DNA from 3 places in the Marinicrinis lubricantis genome. Region 1 is predicted to be linked to each of the others. Evidence: predicted binding sites of a transcription regulator. Region 1 holds the regulator's gene; each other region holds the start of a gene.
The links. The regulator Rex, encoded in region 1, represses fermentation and respiration genes when NADH is low (regulators of the CRP and FNR family bind a similar motif). The targets are predictions, from matches to a motif close to TTGTGAAATATTTCACAA.
Positions count from the first base shown of each region.

Region 2: a site for Rex is predicted at 4,606-4,623, ahead of nirB (nitrite reductase large subunit NirB). Genes of this name have one in related genera too.
Region 3: a site for Rex is predicted at 4,077-4,094, ahead of nadA (quinolinate synthase NadA). Genes of this name have one in related genera too.

Region 1 covers NZ_JBHSQV010000035.1:109,835-117,923, reverse strand. The annotation lists gene ACFPXP_RS06480 (tetratricopeptide repeat protein) at 1-440, shown strand, start outside; gene dinG (ATP-dependent DNA helicase DinG) at 524-3,406, shown strand; gene ACFPXP_RS06470 (redox-sensing transcriptional repressor Rex) at 3,410-4,030, shown strand; gene ACFPXP_RS06465 (DUF3052 domain-containing protein) at 4,076-4,474, shown strand; gene ACFPXP_RS06460 (inorganic phosphate transporter) at 4,582-5,634, opposite strand; gene ACFPXP_RS06455 (DUF47 domain-containing protein) at 5,579-6,202, opposite strand; gene ACFPXP_RS06450 (amidohydrolase) at 6,572-7,873, shown strand; gene ACFPXP_RS06445 (cell wall elongation regulator TseB-like domain-containing protein) at 7,889-8,089, shown strand, end outside.
Region 2 covers NZ_JBHSQV010000026.1:15,108-23,196, reverse strand. The annotation lists gene ACFPXP_RS03275 (uracil-DNA glycosylase) at 1-651, opposite strand, end outside; gene ACFPXP_RS03270 (formate/nitrite transporter family protein) at 834-1,610, opposite strand; gene nirD (nitrite reductase small subunit NirD) at 1,703-2,038, opposite strand; gene nirB (nitrite reductase large subunit NirB) at 2,056-4,497, opposite strand; gene ACFPXP_RS03255 (YhgE/Pip family protein) at 4,757-6,760, opposite strand; gene ACFPXP_RS03250 (TetR/AcrR family transcriptional regulator) at 6,866-7,447, opposite strand; gene ACFPXP_RS03245 (glycosyltransferase family 4 protein) at 7,621-8,089, opposite strand, start outside.
Region 3 covers NZ_JBHSQV010000151.1:8,165-16,253, reverse strand. The annotation lists gene ACFPXP_RS11865 (type III pantothenate kinase) at 1-410, opposite strand, end outside; gene nadC (carboxylating nicotinate-nucleotide diphosphorylase) at 415-1,278, opposite strand; gene nadB (L-aspartate oxidase) at 1,271-2,881, opposite strand; gene nadA (quinolinate synthase NadA) at 3,041-3,982, opposite strand; gene ftsH (ATP-dependent zinc metalloprotease FtsH) at 4,239-6,317, opposite strand; gene hpt (hypoxanthine phosphoribosyltransferase) at 6,488-7,027, opposite strand; gene tilS (tRNA lysidine(34) synthetase TilS) at 7,046-8,089, opposite strand, start outside.

The DNA.
Region 1 (8,089 bases):
CCACGTTGTATGTCCCTGTAACTAATGACATGATGTTTCCGCTGCAGGAGGCCTCAAGAACTCATTATGAGCGAGGACAAGGTTATTTTGAACTGATGATGTACCGTCATGCCATAGGGGAGATGGAGCAGGTTCTATCGATGCAGCCGGATTTTTTGCCGGCCAGACTGTTTCTGGGACTAAGCTGTCTGCATGAAGGACAGCTAAACGACGCCTATCGCCATTTTCAATTAATTACATCGGTTGCTGAAGAACCTTCAATTAAAGCCATTTCGTTCAATGCCATGGGCTGTATTCATGCACAAAAAGCCAATGCAGAACAGGCGCAGCAGTTTTTTTCGATGGCGGAACAGCTGGACCCATCCTTAAAAGAACCGATCACCGATATTGATTTGAATTTGCCGCAAAAGGTTTTGTATAATTCAGGACTTATCCAATAATTTTGTATTTCCACAGCCGTCCATTCTTTGGTATCCTTATATAGAAATGTTGTGGTGTAAGCTGAAAGGAATGGACCCGAAACATGAAATATGCAGTTATGGATTTTGAAACAACAGGTCCTCTGCAGCAGGACGAAATTATACAAATCGGTCTTGTCGTTGTAGAACAGGATCAAATTATAGATAAATACAATACATTCGTGAAACCGAAGGCATCTATACCGGAATCCGTTACCCAATTAACCGGGATTACGGATGACATGGTGAAGGATGCGCCATCGATCGAGGATGCGATAGCAGATATGCTGCCGTATCTTGAACAATCGATTTTCGTCGCACATCATGCCGCATTTGATCTGGGATTTTTGCAAAGAGCCCTTGATCAATGCGGTTATTCTCCATTCTCTGGCCTTGTGCTGGATACGATGGATCTGCTTCGCTTCTTATATCCTGATCTTCCAAGCCTTCAATTGTCGATGGTTTCTTCTGCGCTGGGGGTGCCTCATCTTGAACCGCATAAAGCGGACAGTGACGCAGAAGCGACTGCGCTGATCTTCATACAATGTATACAGAAGCTGAATCAGCTGCCCTATTTGACCGTTCAGAGACTTTCTTATCTTTTTGACGAGCCCGCCGCTCAGCTCTCTGACTTGAAGTGGTGGATCGATCAGCTGCTGTTTCTAAAGGAAACTCAGGGTGACTTGGAAGAATCGACATTAAGTTACCGGCAGTTCGCTTTAAATGTCGAGGATTGGGCAGATGAAATGCCTGAGAGCACGGCAGAGCCCATCGAGGAAACGTTCGAAGCGTTCTACGAACAAATGAGAGACAATCTGAAGCAAAAATTTGCGAAATATGAAGAGCGGGAAGCGCAGACGGAAATGATCCGGCAGGTGATGGAAGCTTTCGCCGAAGAAAAGCATCTCATCGTTGAAGCAGGAACAGGTACCGGCAAATCATTAGGTTACTTAATCCCATCCATCTATTACAGCCTGAAAAATCAAGAGAAAGTGGCTATCAGTACGCATACCATCAATTTGCAGGAGCAAATTAAGCAAAGAGATCTTCCGCTGCTGCACGAAATTTCTCCACACCCTTTCCACGCCGCTGTATTAAAAGGCAGATCCCATTATCTATGCTTAAGAAAGTTTGAGCAGAAAATAAATCTAAAGGATTATGATGCAAATAGGGAGCAGGTGCTGTTAGCGGCTCAAATGATCGTCTGGCTTGGAGAGACGAAGATTGGGGATGAAGAAGAAATTCACCTGGGGCAAAGAGGCGCCGATTTCTGGCAAAGCGTGGCAAGCGACACAGATTCATGTTTGAACCGTTCTTGTCCTTGGTTCCGCAAATGCTTCTACCATCGAGCCCGCAATGATGCACAAAAGGCCGATGTTGTGATTACGAATCATTCGCTGCTTTTCACCGATCAGAAAGCGGATCATCGAATTTTACCAGCCTATCAGTCGTTAATTATTGATGAGGCGCATCAGTTTGACGAGACGGCAGGTAAGCATCTGGGTATCCAAATCAATTATTTTTCGTTATCGCATGCCTTGAACTGGCTGTATAAGGATGCTTACCAGGGAAAGCTGATCACCTTAAAAAGCTTGTTAGAGAATAACGGTCACGAGAAGTCGGAGACATGGGTCGATTTGATCGAACAATCGATACAGCGAATTGAGAAAATCAAGGAGCATTGGGAAGAGTTCCATCACATGTTATATCAGCATTGGGTATCTCCTCAGGAAACAGCTGCCGCACAGGAAACGGGGCAAATCGTAGTTCGTTTTAAACCGTCGGAGCCTCCGAAGGAGTGGGAACTCCTTCGGACCATCGAAGATAATATCCATGCGGACAGCGGTGAATTGATCAAGTCGCTCCAGCGTTTGATGGAGGAACTGAAGGAAGAAGCAGGGGATTTTGAGCTTCAAAGCTTAATTACGGATTTGAACGGATCATATAAGGATATTGTACGGTGCAGGGACGACCTTCGATTTTTCGTTAAGATGAAAAATACGAATGATGTATATTGGCTCGAGGCAAATGTGCAGTATCGGCATAAGTCGATTCAATTGTACACGGTCCCTGTCGATGTCAGCATGATGCTGAAGGAAATGTTTTTTGATGCGAAGGACAGCATTGTAATGACTTCGGCGACTCTTAGTGTCAATCAAAACTTCGAGTATGTGAAGGAACAGGTAGGCTTAAGCGGCTTTGCAGAGAAGAATAAGCTGCAGACCGTTCAGCTGCCCTCTCCTTTTAATTATAGAAAAAATGTATTGGTATGCATTCCTCGTGATTTTCCAAAATTGAAGGGGATTGCAGGAGAGAAGGAGTTCGCTCTCGAATTAATACAATCACTCTCTGAAGTCGCTCAAGTAACAGACGGACGCATGCTCGTGTTATTCACTTCGTACCGTATGCTGAAAATGGTTCATGGCGGCTTGAAGGAAAAGCTGCAAGGAACAGGCATACAAGTGCTTGGTCAAGGGGTAGACAGCAATAACCGCAGCAAGCTGACCAAATGGTTTACAGACAGCCCGAATTGTGTACTTCTTGGGACAAGCAGCTTCTGGGAAGGCGTAGACATTCCAGGGGACGATCTAAGCTGCTTATGTATCGTACGGCTGCCGTTCCAGCCGCCGAATCATCCCGTAGCGGAAGCGAAATCGGACTTCCTAAAACAGCAGAATAAAAATCCATTTATGCATTACTCGGTTCCGCAGGCCGTCATACGCTTTAAGCAAGGCTTCGGCAGATTGATCCGCACATCATCAGATCGCGGCGTTGTCATTATTTATGATACACGAGTGATTGACACCTATTATGGAAAACACTTTTTATATTCATTGCCGGGACCTAAAATCGAGCATATGTCGAAGCAGCAGATGATTCATCGAGTGAAGGAATGGTTTGACGAGGAGAAAGAGGTTCAACCGGATGTTATGAAAGAAGGGCGGTAGTTCATGAAAGAGATGAAAATTTCTGAGGCTGTTGTCAGGCGGCTTCCGATCTATCTTCGGTATTTAAACGAACTGAGAATGAGTGAGGTACAGACCGTTTCTTCGCAAGAGCTGGGGCAGCGTTTAAATTTAAATCCCGCACAAATTCGTAAAGATCTCGCCTACTTCGGTGAGTTCGGCAAGAAAGGCATTGGTTATGACGTCGGTTATTTAATCGAGAAAATACGTCATATCTTAAAGCTGGATCAAGTCATTCCTGTGGCGTTGGTTGGAGCGGGGAACTTAGGGCATGCACTGTGCAATTACAATACGTATTTGAAAAATACGATGAAGATTACCGCTGTTTTCGATGCATCTCCGAATAAAATAGGGACACAGATTAACCAATTGACGGTACTGCCAATGGACAAGCTGAGCGAGACCGTCAATGAACAGAAAATTCGTGTCGGCATTATCACGGTTCCTTCGGCTGTCGCTCAACATGTAGCGGATCAATTTGTACAGGCGGGGATTGAAGCGATTCTTAACTTTGCGCCAACGATTATTAAGGTTCCTTCCCATATCCGCATTCATCAAGCCGATTTTACCGCTGAGCTCCACAGCTTGGCGTATTATTTGGATTGAGTTTCTTGGCGATTCTACAACAAGACGGACTGGAGGACAAATGTCATGCATCCCTTATTGAAAAAGCTGCAGTACAAGGAAGAAGGGCCGATGCTCATCGTGGGCAGCCCGCAACAATTTGCAGGGACGATGAAGGAATTGGCTCCTTACGAGATTCATACCGAACCTAAAGAAGATCATTACAACTTCATTCTTATTTTTGTGAAGTCTCAGCACGAGGTTGAGCAATATGCCGGAATGGCGGTAGAGCGTCTGCATTCAGATGGAGTGCTGTGGTTCGCTTATCCGAAGAAGACATCGAAGAAGTATGAAGCGGATATTCATCGGGATCGTGGGTGGGATGCGCTGAACTGTCTGAATTATACCGGAGTCCGTCAGATCGCGATTGATGAGGACTGGTCGGCACTTCGCTTCAGACATAAGGATTTGATAAAATCCAAGTAGGAACAAAACGGGATCGAACGATGGTTATACTCATTAAAGAATATAAAAAAGGCTGTCATACATCGCAGCGCCTTACCCTGCGTATCGATGTATGACAGCCTTTCGTTTTATTCTAAGAATTGAAGAAGTTGGTAAATGAGAAAAGCCATAATGGCTGTTCCCGGTAATGTTAACACCCAAGCATATACAATTTTTCCGGCGACATTCCATCGAACAGAATTCACACGGTTGGACAATCCGACACCGATAATGGAACCGGTAATCGTATGTGTCGAGCTGACGGGAAGACCAATCTTCGCTACACCTGTCAAAATAATGGCTGCAGCCGTTTCGGCGGCGAATCCGTGGATCGATTCGAGCTTGGTTAATTTGGTTCCCATCGTCGCAATTACCTTCTTGCCACCGATTGCAGTACCTAGTGCGATCGCCAGACCGCAAGAGGTGATGACCCAGAATGGAATGTCGCTTTCCATCGTTAACCCGCCTACATTACCTGCAACTAAGGCGAGCATGATAATCCCCATCGCTTTCTGAGCATCGGATGCCCCGTGACTGAACGCCATGAAGGAAACGGAGAGAAGCTGAAGGATATTGAAAGATCTTTTTACTTTGGACGGCGATAAATTCCCAGCAATCAGCTGCAATATTTTCATGATGACAAATGCAAAAAGTGCGCCTAGTACAGGGGAAACGAGAAGGCCGATTAATACCTTAATCAATCCTCCTGAAACGAGCACATCGAATCCTCCGTAAGAAACGGATGCCCCCACCATGGCTCCGATTAATGAATGCGAGGCGCTGATCGGCATGCCGACCATGGTCATAATAATATTCCATATAATCGATGCGATAAGCAGTGAGACAACAACCAGCAGTGTGATCGAGTCTGGATTGACGATACCTTTACTAATCATTTTAGCCACCGCGGTGAAAGCGAATGCTCCGACTAAGTTCAGCACGGCGGCGAGCAATACAGCCTGATATGGCTTCAGCACTCGGGTACCGACAACCGTTGCAATGGCATTAGCCGAATCATTCCAGCCGTTCGTAAAGTCGAACAACAAGGCTAGAACGATAATAATGATAACGATCAGGGACAAACCTTCAACCATAACGGAGAACCACGCTTTCAAGGATATCTGCAACGTCCTCGCAGGCATCGGTGGTTTCTTCCAGACGTTCATAGATTTCCTTTAGTTTAAAGTCTGTATATGGATCTTTCGGATCGCTGAAAATTTCCCGAATGCCATCCCGCATTAATTTATCTGCCTGATTTTCCAAGTCGTTGATGACGACAGTATGTTCATGAATTTGCATATATTTCTTTTTGGACAGCAGTTTAAACGCTTCTAGAATGTGCTCGCAAGAGGATACAAGAATTTCGGTGAATCCTTTCATATAATCATCGGAAGCACTGACATTTAAATATTCGAAGCGTGCCATGGTGGCTTCAATTCCGTCGATGACATCGTCGACTTTTACAGCCAGTTCCATAATATCTTCTCGATCGAGAGGAGTTAAGAATACTTGATTCAATCGTTTGAAAATTTGGTGCGTGATGTCATCGCCCTTACTTTCTAATTCCTTAATGGAGGCAACGTATGCGTTAGGCTCCTTTTCACCCATCAAAGCAGTCCGAAACATTTGAGCGCCTTTCAGCGTATTCTCAGCAGACTGCAGCAACAGGTTCAAAAATTCATCATCATTTTTCCTGCCGAAAAAAAGCATCGTATGTAAGCTCCCCTTCTATATTAAGAATCTTACTCTTGCCATTCATCTCATAAATTATTACAGTATTACCAAGGGTTGGACCTCCTTATTGGACAATTTATGAAGAATGGCCACCCTGAAAAATTTATCATAATACGACATAAATCACAATGAAATATTCATGAAAAATTTACATTCTATCGTCAGTTTTTAGTGATCCATGTAAGGATATACCGTATTTTGGTGAAACAAGATGGTTTCTACCTTTTGGCGAATGTATTGTTTGTCATTCAGTTGATTTTCATACTCAAGAAATGTACATTGGTAAAGATGGTATGAATGACTAATAATGAATGTAATGGATTTAATAAAAAGCAGGTGAAACGAATGGGTAAGTGGTTAATTAAAAATGGTACGTTTCTGACGATGGACGAGAAGAGACCGATGATCAAAGGATCTATGGTCATTGAGGATGACAGGATAAAAGAACTGACGAATCAGAACGTTATCGATGAATCTGTTTTTAGTGAAATTGTGGACGGGACCGGGAAGTTATTTATGCCGGGATTAGTGAATACGCATAATCATGCCGCGATGTCTCTGCTTCGCGGTATTGGCGACGATTTAGCGCTGCAGGTATGGCTGCAGGAGAAGATGTGGCCGAATGAAGCCAAATTCACGGCACAGGACGTAAAATGGGGCAGTTTGCTTTCGATCACGGAGATGATTAAAAGCGGTACAACGAGCTTTGTCGACATGTATGATCATATGGACGAGGTGGCAAAAGCGGTAGAGGAAGCGGGAATGAGAGCGAGACTCACTCGCGGCATGATTGCGCTTGGCTGTAATGATGCGGAGCAGAATGCGAAGCTGCAGGAGGCTGTTCAGTTCGCGAAGGATTGGCATTTGCAGGCAAATGGACGGATTACGGTGATGATGGCTCCGCATTCTCCATATACGTGTCCTCCATCTTTTATCGAGAAGGTCGTCGCCGCTTCGGCCGAATTGGATCTACCGGTCCATACCCATATGTCCGAGACAGCCAAAGAAGTGGAAGACAACGTGAAGGAATATGGACTCCGACCGGTCATGCATCTGTCAAAGCTCGGTGTATTTGATCGTCCGTGCATCATCGCACACGGCGTTCATCTCACGGACGAGGAGATTGACATTTTATGTTCGAAAGACGTACGGATTTCCCACAATCCGGGAAGCAACTTGAAATTGGCCAGCGGAATCGCTAGAGTTCCCGAGTTGTTGAAGGCAGGAATTTTAGTTTCACTAGGTACGGATGGTCCCGCAAGCAACAACAATCTGGACATGTTTGAGGAAATGCGCCTGGCAGCCCTGATTCATAAGGGAGTGTCCGGGGATCCAACAGCGGTTCCTGCTACGGAAGCATTGAAGATGGGGACGGTATATGGAGCGGAGTCGATTTGGCTGGATCAGGTTGGACAGCTTAAAGAAGGGTACAAAGCGGACTTGATTGCACTTGATATCGAGCAGTCTCATCTGTATCCGAAGTCGGATTATGCTTCCCATGTGATCTATTCGGCTTCCGGCCATGATGTGACCGATGTGTGGGTCGATGGTAAAAGATTGATGAAGAACCGTGAGCTGCTTACATTAGATGAAGAAAAAATTAGGTTCGAGGCACAATCCTGCTACGATCGTTTGATGGCGACCTGATGACGGGGTGTTGGTATGAGTAATAAGATGAAAGCATGGCTGGCATTGGGTGTAATCCTGCTCACCTTGGTTGTGCTCGGTTACCGAACCTATCTGCAAATCTTCGAAGAGCCATGGGAGAGCGAGCAAAGAGCCGAGCAAATTGCTATCCGCTCAAGCGACATGAACCAGGTCGATAATACCGAGATCTATAACGGTGAAAAAAGCTATGTCATT
Region 2 (8,089 bases), on a different contig from region 1:
TATTTCCATCAGCCCCTGCTCGCGTAGAAAGGCATTCGTTCGGGAAAACGGCCTGCTGCCAAAAAAACCTCTTCGAGCGGACAGTGGGCTCGGATGAGGCGAGGTGATCACCAAGTGGTGGGATTGGGTAATGAGCTTTTTTTTGGCTTCCGCATATTTCCCCCACAATATAAAGACCACCGGTGTATGTTTTCGATTGAGCTCTGCCATTACACGATCGGTGAATCTTTCCCAACCTCTGCCTTGATGTGAGTTCGGCTGGCCTTCCCTTACGGTAAGGACGCTGTTCAGCAGAAGCACACCCTGCTCCGCCCACGGCTGCAGGTATCCATGATCCGGAATCGTGCAGCCTAAGTCATCCTGCAGTTCCTTAAATATATTTCGCAGCGAAGGAGGAACCTGTACGCCCGGCTGGACGGAGAAACTCAGTCCATGGGCTTGTCCTTTACCGTGGTATGGATCTTGACCTAGAATAAGCACTCTCGTATGCTCGTACGAGGAAGACCGCAGCGCATGAAAAATACGCTCCTTTTCAGGAAAAATGGTCTCATTCTCATATTCTTTTTTCAAAAACTGTATCAGCCTCTCAAAATAAGGCTGCTGGAATTCAGATTCCAGCATGCTCCACCCCGGTATCTCGTTCACCTTCATTGGATATGTCTCCCCGCTTTCTTCTTTCTTCGATGCACCGATCTTACATGGCCTTCATAAGACCTGTCAATGTTCATCCTGTACCTGATGTAGAAATTCCGAGATTTTTTACGCAACGGCAAGAAAAAAACCACGTGACCTGAGTACACGCGGTACAATGATGAGCTTAGCTGCATGAACCGCTAAGCTTCCTTCTTTTTGGATACAAACCAATACACGGCTCCTACGAAAACGGCTCCGCCTACAATATTTCCAAGCGTGACGGGAATCAAATTATGAAACCAGCCGGCCAAAGATACCGTCTCTGGATGCGGCAGCATTAAGCTCAAGCTGAGTACTGTCATATTCGCGACACTATGCTCGTAGCCTGAAGCGATAAAGCCATACAGCATCCACCAAATTAATATCAGCTTTGCCGCATCGCTTCCTGCTCGGTTAGATGTCCAAATCGCCAAACATACGAACCAGTTGCACAGAATCCCGCGAAAGAACAATTCGGTATAGCTGAGAGACATTTTCTTAGCCGCAATAGACATGAGTAAATGATCCGGTGTGATTTGACTGAAAATGCCTGTTCCAATGACGAGTGCGCTTAGCAGTAAAGCTCCCGCTAGATTGCCGGCGTAACACCAAAACCAGTTGCGCATCGTCTCGCCCCAGGTCGTTCTCTTCGAAAGCGTCCCGATCGCAAAGTACATATTATTGCCCGTAAACAGCTCTGATCCGGCGAATATCACCAGAGTCAGCGCAATCCCAAAGGACGCCCCCATCACCATACTGGTTACAGGCGATTGCTGCGCGAATAATGGAGCGCCTACGATAAAGATCAATACGATGCCGAGTCCCACATACGCTCCGGCTAATCCCGCAGACATGAAGTATCTCGTAAGGCTTTGCTTCATAAAATCTCTCTTATTCACCGCGGCTTGCGCCATCCGCTCTACGGTTTCACTGTACATGGGAATCCCTCACCATCTTATCGATTTCATTGATTTCATATCCTTCTATTCTTGCAAAAGATTCATTTGCCCGCTTCACTTGTTTCTCGGTTTCACAGTGTATCGGGAATGCCCATTTCCAATCGGTCTCCTATCCTTCGTACCGGGAACGTTCGAACTTCTCCATCATCCGGCTCCTGCACCTTGCCGTCCCGCAGGTCAATCTTCAAATCCCGCATCGGACAGTACACGTAATGACCGCTGACGATCCCTTCAACTAGCGTGCCGCCCTTGGCATGCGGCGTACGGTTTTCCAAAGCGTACAGCTCTCCTTCAGAAGTGTGAAACACCGCGATTTCCAACTGTCCTGCCCGAACCAGTCTCCCATACATGGGTGGGAATTGATGCAGTTCTCCAATGGCGATATAACCCATCGTTTGCGTAGTCATCTCTTTAGCACCCTCCTTTAACTCTGCAGTGTCACTTCAATCGGTTCATATAGGTTCATTCTCAAGCTTCCGTTATGAATCGCTTCCTGCCATGGATCTCTATGCCGGCTGATTGCGATCTCCAGTCGTTCGACCAGCGCTTTTCGCTGCGCTTTGTCCTCAATCACTGCTTTTTGCACGGTTTCCAATCCGACCCGCTCGATCCAATCCGAAGTGCGCTCCAAATATTTGCCGTTTTCTCTGTAATACTGGATGAATGCACTGCAGATCTCCAGCAGTTCCTCATCCGACTTCACCTTGCAAAACAGGTCCGCGATCCTTGCCTTGATACCGCCATTTCCGCCGACGTAGATCTCCCATCCTCCGTCATTCCCTACAATGCCAAGATCCTTATTGCTCGATTCGGCACAGTTGCGGGGACAACCGTTAACAGCCATTTTGAATTTGGCAGGCATGTATAATCCCTCATATTTCTTTTCCATCGTGATGCCCATGCCGATTGAATCCTGCGTCCCAAAACGACAGAAGCGATTGCCGACACAAGTCTTTACCGTCCGCAAGCCTTTGGCATACGCTGCTCCCGAAGGCATATCCAGCTCCGCCCATACCGAAGGAAGGTCCTCTTTCTTAATGCCGAGCAGATCGATCCGCTGACCGCCGGTAACCTTCACCATAGGAACCTCATACTTTTCGGCAATCTCGGCAATTTTCTTCAGCTCGCCTGGCGTTGTGACTCCACCGTACATTCTAGGCACGACACTGAATGTTCCATCCTTTTGGATATTCGCGTGCAGGCGTTCATTGACAAAGCGCGATTCGAGCTCATCCTCATGCTCCTTAGGCCACACCATCCCCAAATAATAGTTGATCGCCGGACGGCACTTCGAACATCCTTCCGGATTGATCCAACCCAATACGATCATAACCTCTTTCACATGGGTCAGCTTCTTCTCGCGAATCGCTTCAACCACCTCGTCGCGCGTGCAGTCGGTACAAGCACAAATCGTTTCCTTGGCGCTGCCGCCTTCGAATTCGTCACCTAACACATAAGCCAAAATTTGTTCAACCATCGGCTTACAGCCTCCGCAGCTGCGCGTTGCGCCCGTGCACTTCTTAATTTCTTCCACCGTGGTAAAACTGTTCGCTTGAATAACTTCTACAATCGTCCCCTTCGTCACTCCATTGCAGCCGCATACGATCTCGCTGTCATCCATCGCCTCAACCGATAGGCCTGCCTTTTTGTCGCCGGAGCAGCAGGTTCCTCCGTCGAAGATGCTGTCGTACATATCCTGTGTCATTTCCGATGCGTTCTTTACCCATTTGTCCAGCACCATTGCATCGGTGACATCACCGAACAGTACGGCCCCGACAACCTTTCGATCCTTGAGCAGCACCTTCTTGTACGTACCCTTCCAGTCATCCTGAACGGTCAGCACTTGATGCTCTTCCGATTCGATAAATTGACCGGCGGAGAACACATCGACACCCGATATCTTCAGCTTCGTGGAAACGGTCGAGCCCTTGTAAGGCTCTGGATTCAATCCAGCGAGATGCTTTGCCAGCACTCCGCCTTGTTCAAACAATGGGGCAACAAGCCCATAACATATTTCTCTATGCTCACAGCATTCACCGACTGCGTAAATATTCGGTTCGCTCGTTCGCATAACATCATCTACAACGATCCCCCGGTTCACCATCAAGCCGCTTTTTCGCGCGATGTCAATATTCGGTGCAATACCGACAGCCATGACGACCAGTTCAGCTTCCAGCACATGTCCATCCGCAAATTTCAAGCCGGTCACCCGTGTATCTCCGACAAGCTCCTTCGTCTGCGTCTCCAGCATAAAAGCAATGCCTTGTCGTTCAAGCTCCTCCTTCAGCATGCGTGCGGCACGGCCATCCAGCTGTCTCTCCATCAATTTGTCCATCAGATGAACGACCGTGACTTCCATCCCGAGTTGGACAAGTCCTTTGGCTGCCTCCAGCCCAAGCAATCCACCGCCAATGACAGCGGCCTTACGAACTGTCCTTGCAGCCTCGCGCATTTTTTCACAATCTTGGATATCACGAAAACCGACGACACCATCAAGCTCTGCGCCGGGAATGGGCAGAATGAAAGGCTTGGAGCCTGTTGCCAATATCAAGTGATCATAATGGAAGGCTTCCCCCTGCTCGGTTAAAACGACTTTGCGATTCGTATCAATACGTTCTACCACCGTGCCGATGTACAGTTCAATTCCATTCTCTTCGTACCATTCAAGCGGATTTAATATGATATCTTCGACCTTCTTGCTTCCTTCCAGTACATAGGACAACTGAATGCGATTGTAATTCGGGTACGGCTCACTGCCGAATACGGTCACGTCGAATCGGTCTGTCAGCTTTAATATTTGTTCCAATGTTCCGATGCCTGCCATCCCGTTCCCTACGACAACCAGCTTTTCTTTCGGTGCAGTCATGATTCAACACTCCTCTATTAAGGCCTTATGCTCGGCAAAAGCAAAGGACTGAATTTCGTGTTCTTGCTCTTTGATGCTTCTAATTATAACGAGAGATGGACATCATTTTTGTGAAATAAATCACAATGTAAACGGAACCATCACGAAAGTTTTGAACAATTTATGACATGCAGGTACTTGAAGACGGACGCACCTCTCATTCATATGTCTATTTCCTCATTAAAAAAGGCGGCCTATTGGCCGCCCTTCCCTTTCATCTTTACACGGTCTGTTCGGTGACCGTACCGGATTTCTTTTTCACCACCGTCAAATAAACGAACGTCAATGCCGCAAGCACGACAGCGAATACCAACAGAACCATGACGTTATCCCAGAACTGTCCCGTATTGCCGCTGGAGATCGCTGCTTTGAAGCCAAATACCGAATACGTCATTGGCAACAGCTTATTAAAATGCTGCAGGAAGTTCGGAATGAGCTCCAACGGGAATGTGCCCGCGCTTGTCGTTAACTGCAAAATCAAAATAATGATGGCCAAAAAACGTCCGGCATCCGCAAAGATCGTAACTAAAAATTGAATCAATGCCATGAAGGTAAGGCTCGTCAGCATGCTAAGTCCGATAAACTGCCATACACTCTGCACTTCGAGCTTCAGAATACCAAGCACGATGACATCTACAAGGAGCGCTTGAATGATGCCAATCGGAGCTAAGACGGACCATTTACCCAAAAACCAACTCCAACCGCTCTTCGGTTCGGATACGGGCTTTTTCACATTAAATACGATGGTGAAAAGCAAAGCGCCGACGAACAATCCGAGGGATATGAAGTATGGCGCGAAACCTGTTCCATAGTTCGGTACCTGCGTAAACTTCTGTTCCTGGATTTCTACCGGATTCGCCACCATCTTATACAGAGGATCACTGCCATGAATAGCGGACGTTTGCTCTACCGCATCCGCAAGCTTCGTATACAGCTCATCCGCACCCTGAACCAGCTGATCACTGCCATCCCGCAGACTGCCGCTGCCTTGGGCTAACTGATCGACACCCGTCGTGTACGTATCGACTCCTGCCGCATATTCCTTCACGCCTTGAAGCAGCTTATTCTCGCCTGTGGCCAACTGCTGAACACCAGAGACAACCCCTGTACTTCCCTCATATGCTTCGCTCAGCTTGCTGCCGAACTGCTTCATTCCGTCCACCAAGGTGCCGGTGCTGCTGTTTGCTTGTTCCAGCCCATTCTTCAAATCCGACTGTCCTTGCGCCGTTCGGTCAATTCCGGCTGCGATCTGCTGACTATATTTCAAGAACGATTGAAGCGATGCATCGTCAGCCAGTTCAGGATGCGCATCCATCCACTGGGCAAGGCCTTCAGCGAGCTGACCTGCTCCCGTCTGAAGCTGACTCATCTGACTCTCAGCGGACGTAAGGCTGTCTTGCATTTGCTGGAGCCCCTGCTGGAGCTGCTCACCGCCCGTAATGATTTGCTGATGCTTGCCGTTAAGCTGCTCTAAGCCGCTGGACAGCTGCTCGGTTCCCGTTTGAAGCTGGGTCGTTCCGGTCTGAAGCTGTGTTACACCAGACTGAAGTTCTCCCGAACCCGCTCTTAAAGAAGCCGAGGCGGCAGACAGTTCGCTCAAATACGTATCGATCTGTTCTGCTCCCGCAGACAGCTCTTCCGTTCCGTTGTAAATTCGCTGGGCACCGTCTGCCGCTTGCGATAAGCCCTGCGCCAAAGCCGTAACATTCTGGAAGATCGCTTCCGCATAGGCCTCGGACAGTTGCTCCGACAGCTTTGTCCGCAGCTCCTTCACAGCTGTTCCTCCGATTTGGGCCGACAAGAAGTTGTACGACTCGTTCGGAATAAATTGCAGCTGTGCTTTCACAGGCTGCTCATCCATCACAGATGCCGCACGGCTGGAAAAATCAGCCGGGATACGAATTTCCATGTAATATTCGTTTTCTTCCATTCCTTCCTGGGCTTCCTGATGATCCGTAAATACCCACTGAAACTCTTCATTTTGCTTCAATTGTTCCACCAGATCGGAACCAATATGAATCTCTTCGCCGTTCAGCTCGGCACCCAGATCCTCATTGACTATCGCTACCGGAATGACATCCATCTTAGCGTATGGGTCCCAGAACGCCCACAAAAACAAAGAACTATACAGTAAAGGTACGAATAAAACGGCTATGACCGGAATGAGAACTTTTTTGTTTTTTATGATGGATGCCCATTCCAGCTTTCCACTCCAATTTCTCATACTGTCTTCCTCCTCTTGCCTCTATGTTTAATCTGATGAAGCCAAGTTATACTATCGAACCGAGTGACCAAATCGGATATTTAGTCATTTTCATGCAAAAAAAAATTATGTTTTGATTTCTAGCCCTTCCGCCAAATATAGTTTAAAGATTCCGGAAATCTGCTCTTTCGAAAGCGGTTCGTTCGTCTTAGACCAGTCTGAGACAAGGGCAACGTACAATTTCAAAATAACGAAGGCTGTCACCTGAGGATCGCATTCTTTAATCTCCCTGCGTTCAATCGCACGCTCGATCTCTTTTTGAATATAAGCCCGGATCGCCTTCTCAACCTTCAGCATACCTTCTTTGGCCATCGGTGTCCCCATATCCTGTACTTCATAGGATAATCGTATCGTCAGCTCATGCTTCTCTCTAAAATCGAGCATACCATAAAGCACCCGATGCAAATTTTCCAGAAAAGGCAGGTTTCGGTCAATCGTGTGATCGGCAAGCTCCTTCATTTCCATAATCACTTGATGAATGATTTCATCAAATAGTTGCTCCTTCGTCGTAAAGAATGTGTAGATGGTTCCTTTACCGACCTTCGCAATTTTGGCTACCTGTTCCATCGTCGTCGCCTTGTAGCCGAACATGGCGAACGACTTCAGCGCTGCATCCAATATCCACTGCTTTCGGTCCGTTCCTTTCACAAACTCACCTCCTGATGCGAACAATAATGACCAAAAATCAAATTTAGTCAGTTGGTTTCCATGACAGACATTCTACTCCACATCACAAATCTTTTCAAGTGTTATTTTGTGAGGAAAGTCACGATATGAACCGCATGCAAAAAAAAGTGAACCTCTCGGCTCACTTTCTTACATTATACACGCAAATGCTTCGATTCCTTCACTTTCGCTGATCTTCCGGTCGGTCTGACTTTATCGCAAATCATCGAAATACAGCTGTCCATGATGGAGGCTAAATAACTGTACTTAAATTCGCTCTTCGCTCTTTTGTAAGCCCGATCAACGAGTCTTTCCCGAAGCTCGTCATCCTTGTACAATTTGATGACAGATGAACTGATATCCTCCACCGAATTCGGATCGATGAGCAGACCCGTTTCATTATGCAGAACCGCTTCTGCAATGCCTCCCGAGTTACCTGCAACCACTGGTTTGCCGCAGCAGGAGGCCTCAAGAAACACAATTCCGAACCCTTCAACGTCGCCCTTCACCTTCAGGTGGCGGCTGGCCATAATGAATAAATCGCACGTATTATAAAATTTATGAATTTCTTCCCCATCCGAAGCTCGTCCAGCAAAAATAACCGCGTTCTGCACACCACAGCTC
Region 3 (8,089 bases), on a different contig from region 1:
TCAAAGGTCGTTGCGGTTCCGAAATCGACAACAATGACTGGGGTACCATACTGCTCAATTGCGGCCACTGCGTTCACAATTCGGTCCGCCCCGACTTCCTTCGGGTTTTCATAGCGTATATTCAAGCCGGTTTTGATTCCGGGACCGACGAAATACGGCGTCTGTTTCACATATTTCTCGCAGCATGCCTGAAGCACATGAAAGAGCGGCGGAACGACAGAGGAAATCATAATTCCTTCAATCTGACGCTCATCAATCCCTCCATGGCGAAACATATTGTGAATAAAGATGCCATACTCATCAGCGGTCGCTTCACGATTTGTGCTCAACCGCCAATGATGGATCAGTTCCTTTCCTTTATATACACCAAGCACGATGTTTGTATTCCCTACATCCATCACTAAAATCACGTTTTCAACGTCCCTTCTTCTCGCCCAAATCCAAGCTGATATCGAGAGGAGACACCGCGTTCGTTAGCCGTCCGACCGAGATCACATCGACACCGGTTTCGGCGACTGCCTTTAAGCTCCCTAAATGGATGCCGCCGGATGCCTCCACAACGACATGCGGGCTTCTTTCTTTAATTCGGCGCATCGCCTCGGTCATAGCCGCCGGTTCCATATTGTCCAGCATAATAATATCTGCTCCGGCCTCGAGCGCCTGCGTGAGCTGGTCGAAATTTTCGACTTCTACTTCGATTTTCATCGTGTGCGGAATGAAAGCTCTTGCGCTGGCAACCGCTTGAGGGATTCCACCGGACGCTTTGATGTGATTGTCCTTAATCATTACGGCATCATACAATCCATAACGGTGGTTGTGTCCTCCTCCTACCTGTACCGCATACTTCTCCAGCATACGATGTCCGGGTGTTGTTTTCCGTGTATCTACCAGTCTCACCGATGTATGCTTAATTACATCCATGTATTTGGACGTTTCCGTCGCAATGCCTGACATACGCTGCAGTAAATTGAGAGCAAGCCTTTCGCCTGCCAATATACTATGGCTGCTTCCCTCAATCTCCGCAATGATATCTCCCGCTTGCAGAACATCTCCATCCTGTCTTCGCATATCAAAAGCAAGGCTTGGATCGACCGCCTCGAAAACGGCTCTTGCCGCTTCCACTCCACATAGGATACCCGGCTGCTTCGCATGGATAATCCCTTTGGATCGATGATCACGAGGTACAGTGGACAGCGTCGTTACATCGCCGCTCCCCATATCCTCGTCAAGCCAAAGCTCAATTTGCTTTTTCAATTGTCTCATAAAACCGTTAAGCATCGTTCATCCGCTCCTCACGTATCCCCGTCTCACGATTCAGAATAATATGTTTTCGCCATACCGAGTCATTCCGATCCGGGAAATCCTCCCGATAATGCGCTCCTCTGCTCTCTTCACGAATGACAGCCGCATGAGCAATGAGAAGAGACACCGTCAGCATATTCGCAAACTCATATTCTTCAATTTTGCTTAGACTGGCTCCAAAGATCGGAAGTTGTCTCTTCAACTCATCGATGCCTTTATTCAAACCTTCCAGCGAACGCTTTAAGCCGACATTGCGCAGCATCACCTTTTGCAGCTTCAGTCTTTTCTCTACCACCGCTTGAATGGGCGGTTCCTTCCGATGTTCTGTGCATTCAGCCGCGGAGAATGCCGGTTCATCCAAATCGCGAATTCTTGCCGCGATTCGATCGCCAAATACAAGCGCTTCGGACAAAGAATTGCTCGCTAATCGATTGGCTCCGTGTACGCCGGTGGATGATACTTCCCCACAGGCAAACAATCTGCTAACAGAAGTTTCGCCGCTTAAGTCTGTTTTTACTCCCCCCATAAAGTAATGCGCCGCAGGTGCGACGGGGATCCAGTCCGCCGCTAAATCCAAGCCGAACTGCAAGCAAAACTCATAAATCGTCGGAAACCGATGCTTTATCCTATCTTCTGACTCATGGGTAATATCTAAATAGACAAAGGTTGACTTCGTCGCTTCCATTTCACTTACGATCGCTCGGGCAACAACATCCCTTGGGGCCAGCTCCAGCTGTGGATGGTATTTCTCCATGAACCGTTCGCCTTTCATATTGCGCAAATAGGCGCCTTCACCTCGAACCGCTTCGGAAATTAAGAAGCGCGGCGCTCCGGGATAGCATAGAGCCGTTGGATGAAACTGGATGAATTCCACATCGCGAATATCCGCTCCCGCCCGATAGGCGATCGCTACACCATCTGCCGTGGCAACGTCGGGATTGGTGGTATAACGGAACAATTGTCCCGCACCGCCGGTACACAGCACAGTTGCTTTGGCGTGCACAAAGAGCTTGCTTCCGTCCATCTTTTGCACCAAAGCCCCTTGACAATCCCCGCCTTCCGTAACGAGATCGATGACAAAATGATCGTTCCACATCTCAATTCGCGGATGCTGTTTCGCTTTCTCTAGAAGCGACCGAACGATTTCGGCACCTGTCGCATCACCATGTGCATGCAGTATTCTTCGCTGGCTGTGTGCGCCTTCCTTCGTTAAAGCCAGCTCACCATTCTCCTCGTCAAATTGAGTTCCAAGCTCCATGAGGCTCTTCACCCCTTGCGGGCCTTCGTGAACCAATATATCTACAGCCTCTTCCGAGCAGAGACCGGCTCCTGCAAATAGGGTATCCTCACGATGATATTCCGGAGAATCCTCATCAGAGATCACTGCGGCAATTCCCCCCTGCGCATAGCGCGTATTGCTGTCGAGCAGTGACTTCTTCGTAATCATCAGCACACGGTGGTGCTCGGCTGCTTTAATTGCAGTATAAAGGCCAGCGATTCCTGCTCCAATCACCACTACATCGGTTTCAATCCGCGGCAGAGAGGACAACTGAAAATTCGCCAAATAACGAGGAATCATCGAATCCATCATACATTACGCTCCATTCTATCAACCATTTCTCACTGCTCTTCATGATTTGTGGTTCATCTCTAAAAGGCATATGTACAGAAAAAAGCAGAGATTCGGGATCATCCCTATGCTGAACCTCTGCCTTACTTCATTTTAGACTATAAAAGTTTAGACGGTCACTTCCAGCATCCGTTCGAGAGAAAGACGTGCTTTGTCCGCGATTTGAGGTGGCACATAGATTTGAGGCTGCATCGTCTCCAGACAGCGCACAAGCTTTTTCAGGTTGTTTACCTTCATATTCGGACATACAAGAAACTTGCTTGCAAAATGAAACGTTTTGTCCGGGCTGTCCTTGCGCAGTTGATATCCGGTACCGTCCTCGGTGCCTACAATAAATTCCTTCACATCGGATTCACGGCAGTACTTAATAATCGCCGTTGTACTTCCCACGAAATCAGCCATCTCAACGACTTCCGGACGGCATTCAGGATGGACAACAAATTGAGCATTTGGATATTGTTTTCTCATTTCTACGACATCTTTGACCGTCAGCATATCATGAGTATTGCAATACCCTTCCCAAAGAATCATCTTCTTATCGGTATGCTGCTGCACATAATGACCTAGATTTTTGTCCGGCACCCAAATGATTTCATCCGATTCTACGGATTGGATTACTTTTACCGCATTCGCGGAGGTACAGCAAATATCCGTTTCCGCTTTAATCTCTGCAGAAGAGTTAATGTACGTGACAACCGTCGCATTCGGATGCTTCTGCTTCAGCTGACGCAAGCCTTCCACGTTCACCATATCAGCCATCGGACAGCCTGCCCGCTCATCAGGAATGATTACCGTCTTGTTCGGAGCCAAAATCTTTGCGCTCTCTCCCATAAAGTGCACTCCGCAAAATACGATGACATCTGCATCGGTTTCGGCAGCCTTTTGCGCTAGCAAAAAAGAATCTCCACGAAAATCAGCCACTTCTTGTATTTCATCCCTTTGGTAATAATGGGCAAGGATAATGGCATTACGCTCTTTCTTCAGCTGAAGAAGTCGTTCCTTCAACCCTTGGTTCCGCTGTGCTTTGGCTTCTGCAGCTAAAGCTTCCATGTGCTTACCTCCTTAGGAAATACAAATTGCCCTCAAGCTCATTGCATTCTCATACCCCAGAACCTCTTTATGTCCTGTACTGCACCTTCATCGCTTGAGCAATTATTCACAATCTTGTTTACAAAGGATTGAAAGTCTTGCATAAGTTCGAAGTTAACATCCTTAATTTACAGTACCTTTACGAAGGTGTCAACGTGAAAACAGAACAAAAATCCGGATTTCACATGTGAAATCCGGATTTAGCTTCACCCAGGTGTTATTCACTTTTCTTATCGTCATCTTGCTTTGCTGCATCATCGGCATTTTGATCTGCCGTATCGTCAGCATCCTGCTTTTTCGGCTCTTCTGCTTCCGGCTTCGCCGCTGGTTCTTGCTCTGCTGCGCCTTCCGGTTTTTCTTGTACAGACCCGATTTTGTTCGAAGATTCATTCTCCTGCTTTTGAATGTTAACCTTCATTTCATCCTTCTTCGGTTCGAAAGCATCGATCCGTTCCCGAATGTTCTTTTCCAGCTTTCCAGTCTCCAACAATTCATAGATCTGGTCTTTATCGAGCGTTTCAAGTTCCATCAGCTTATTGGCGATGAGATGTACTTGATCCGCATGCTTCGTCAAGATTTCTTTCGCTTGGTCATAGCAAGCGCGAATCATCGTTTGAAGCTCTTTATCGATTTCATACGCAATCTGATCGCTGTAGTTTTGCTCATGATGGAGATCACGGCCCAAGAATACTTGACCTTGCGTATTGCCGAACTGCAGTGGTCCAAGCTTATCGCTCATACCGTATTCCGTAATCATCGCTCGAACGATCGAAGTTGCCTTCTTGAAGTCGTCATATGCGCCCGTACCGATTTCACCGATAAACAGTTCCTCCGATACGCGGCCGCCGAGCAAACCAGTTACGCGGTCAAGCAGCTCGGATTTCGTAGACAGCATCCGGTCTTCTCCATCCTTCGGAATCATCATGGCATATCCACCCGCTCTTCCGCGAGGGACGATCGTTACTTTATGAATGACATCGGCATGTCTGACATGATAGCCGATAATCGTATGTCCTGCTTCATGGTAAGCAACGGTGCGTTTCTCCTTGTCACTGATCACGCGGCTTTTCTTCTGCGTACCGACAATCACACGGTCGAACGCTTCATCCAGCTCCGCCATATCAATGGCCTTTTTATTTCTTCTCGCCGCGATCAATGCCGCTTCGTTCAATAGGTTTTCAAGATCTGCTCCTGTGAAACCTGTCGTATAGCGAGCCAGTACATCAAGGCGAACGTCATCGCCCAAAGGCTTATTTCTGGCATGTACTTTCAGTACCGCCTCGCGCCCTTTCACATCTGGACGGTCGACTGTAATTTGACGGTCAAAACGGCCTGGTCTGAGCAGCGCAGGGTCAAGAATGTCTGGGCGGTTCGTTGCAGCGACGATAATAATCCCTTCGTTCGCTCCAAATCCGTCCATCTCAACGAGCAATTGGTTCAGCGTCTGCTCCCGCTCGTCATGGCCGCCGCCAAGACCAGCGCCCCGTTGACGTCCAACGGCGTCAATCTCGTCAATAAAGATAATACATGGTGCATTTTTCTTCGCATTTTCAAACAAATCACGCACCCGCGAAGCACCGACCCCGACGAACATTTCCACGAAATCGGAACCGCTGATGCTAAAGAAAGGTACGCCCGCTTCTCCCGCCACAGCACGAGCAAGCAAGGTTTTACCGGTTCCCGGAGGACCGTTCAAAAGTACCCCTTTCGGAACTCTCGCACCAAGTGCGGCAAACTTACGGGGATCCTTCAAAAACTCTACGACCTCAACCAATTCCTGCTTTTCTTCATCAGCTCCGGCTACGTCATTGAACGTGACCCGCTTTTTCTCTTCATTATATAAGCGAGCGCGGCTTTTGCCGAAATTCATGACTTTGCCTCCGCCGCCTTGAGCTTGATTTAGCAAGAAGAAGAATAAAATAAAGATAATGACAAACGGAATGATGGATGTCAGGAAGCTTAGCCAAATGCTGTCTCCTTCCATTTTCTCAACTACCGTCTGTACATTGGCCTCTTCCAAGACCTCAAAAACACGGTCTGTAAAAGGAGCATACGTTTCGAATTCCGAACTGCTTGAATCTCCAATGTTCCCATTGGTTTTACCCGCAATATAGTATGAGTACCCGTCGAATTGAACGGTGACCTCGGTCACTCTATTGTCGGCTAGCAAACTGCGGAACTCGTCATATCGGATTTTATTCGTTTGGTCGTTTTGCGTGCTGATAAAGTGTACAATGCCTACGACAACTAGAAATATCAGTAGATAAAATCCGGTATTCCGGATGAATCGATTCATCCCCTACCTCCTCTCGACTGCAAAACAAATTGGTATAGTGCTAAGCCGAAACTTACAAAATCCCAGGTGAAAACGAGGGCGAAGTTGCGGCATATTACAAATTTGAGGCAACTTTGTTTATTGTACCACAGCCAGTATTACGATCTCAATACAGACGGATTCTGCGCCGTTTATCCGCTGTATACCTCTTCCTTCAGCACGCCGATGAATGGCAAATTGCGATATTTTTCCGCGTAATCCAAGCCATATCCGACGACGAACGAATCTGGAAGTTCAAAACCGTAATAATCCGGAGTCAAATCAACGGTTCTTCTGGCCGGCTTGTCAAACAATGTTACAATTTTTACGGAGCTTGCATTTCTTCTTTTTAAAATATCGATGAGATAGCTTAAGGTCAGTCCGCTGTCGATAATATCTTCGACTATAAGGACGTCGCGGTGTTCTACGGTGACATCCAAATCCTTAATGATTTTCACGACACCGGATGATTTCGTGGATTGACCATAGCTTGAAACAGCCATAAAATCCATCTCGAGCGGAATGTTCACTCTTTTGACCAAATCGGCCATGAAGATGAAGGCGCCTTTCAGCACACAGATGACTAGAGGGTTCTTGCCTTCGTATTCTTTGGCAATCGTCTCCCCTAATTCCTGAATCTTAGCTTGAATCTGTTCTTCGCTGTAGAGCACTTCTTTAATGTCATTAAGCAAGTAAAGACCCTCCTAGGTTCATTGTATGAATTCCGGAGTATGGATATGTAATATCCGGCCGGTTGTTGGACGAACTAGAGCATGGGCGGACCTTCGAAGCCCGGGAATCCATAAAATTCGTCCTTCAGCATCCGTTACGATCGGAATGTACCCGCGCTGGGCAGGCGGAATTTTGGCATCAATGAGCATATCTTTTACTTTTTTACTTCCGTTTAATCCAAGCACCTGCATACGATCCCCTGGCTTGCGCGAACGTACATACAGAGGCAAGGATAGCTCATCCAGATCGAAAAAGGCGCTGTAACTCCCGTCCTTCTCGGCATATTCGCCAGGTCCGATGACTTCAAAACGGATCAATAAGTGCTCTCTTCCATCAAGAGAAATTTGGACCGGCCAATCCCATACCTTTACCGAGAATGATTCAGCTTCTGATGGTGAGCTGGTTGTAAATCGTAAACGATCATACTCTTTCATCAGCCAGCAATGCTCACGGATTTGAATGCGAAAATTGGATTTATCATGCCTGCTGCAAGCTAGCCGGATCGACTCAACGGTTTCATAATCTACCTCTATATGCTTATCCAAAGAAAGATAATTTAATATTAGTTTAATCAATCTTCTTTGTAAAGAAGCATGGAAAGCGGACCATTGTGCTTGTTTCAACATTAATCCATCCTTCGTCACGGAGACCGTTTCCGCATATGCCCGCTCCGCCTCCCGCTGTAAATACTGCTCGTCATCTCTGACGATATCCGCCAGTCGGTTTAATGCGGAGGTGATTTCCGGATTAAACTGTTTCAGCTGAGGCATGATGTCAAGACGGATTTGATTGCGAGTATAGGCTCTGCTTGCGTTGCTGCTGTCTTCAGCGAATTCGAATCCATGCTCTTTGCAGAATTGAACGAGCTCCATTTTTTCTATACGAAGCAGAGGCCTCACAAGTTTCACTTTTTGCTGCATTCGCACAGGATGAATTCCAGCCAGCCCTTCAGTACTTGTCCCGCGAAGCATGCGCATCAAGACTGTCTCTGCTTGATCATCCGCGTGGTGGGCTAATGCGAT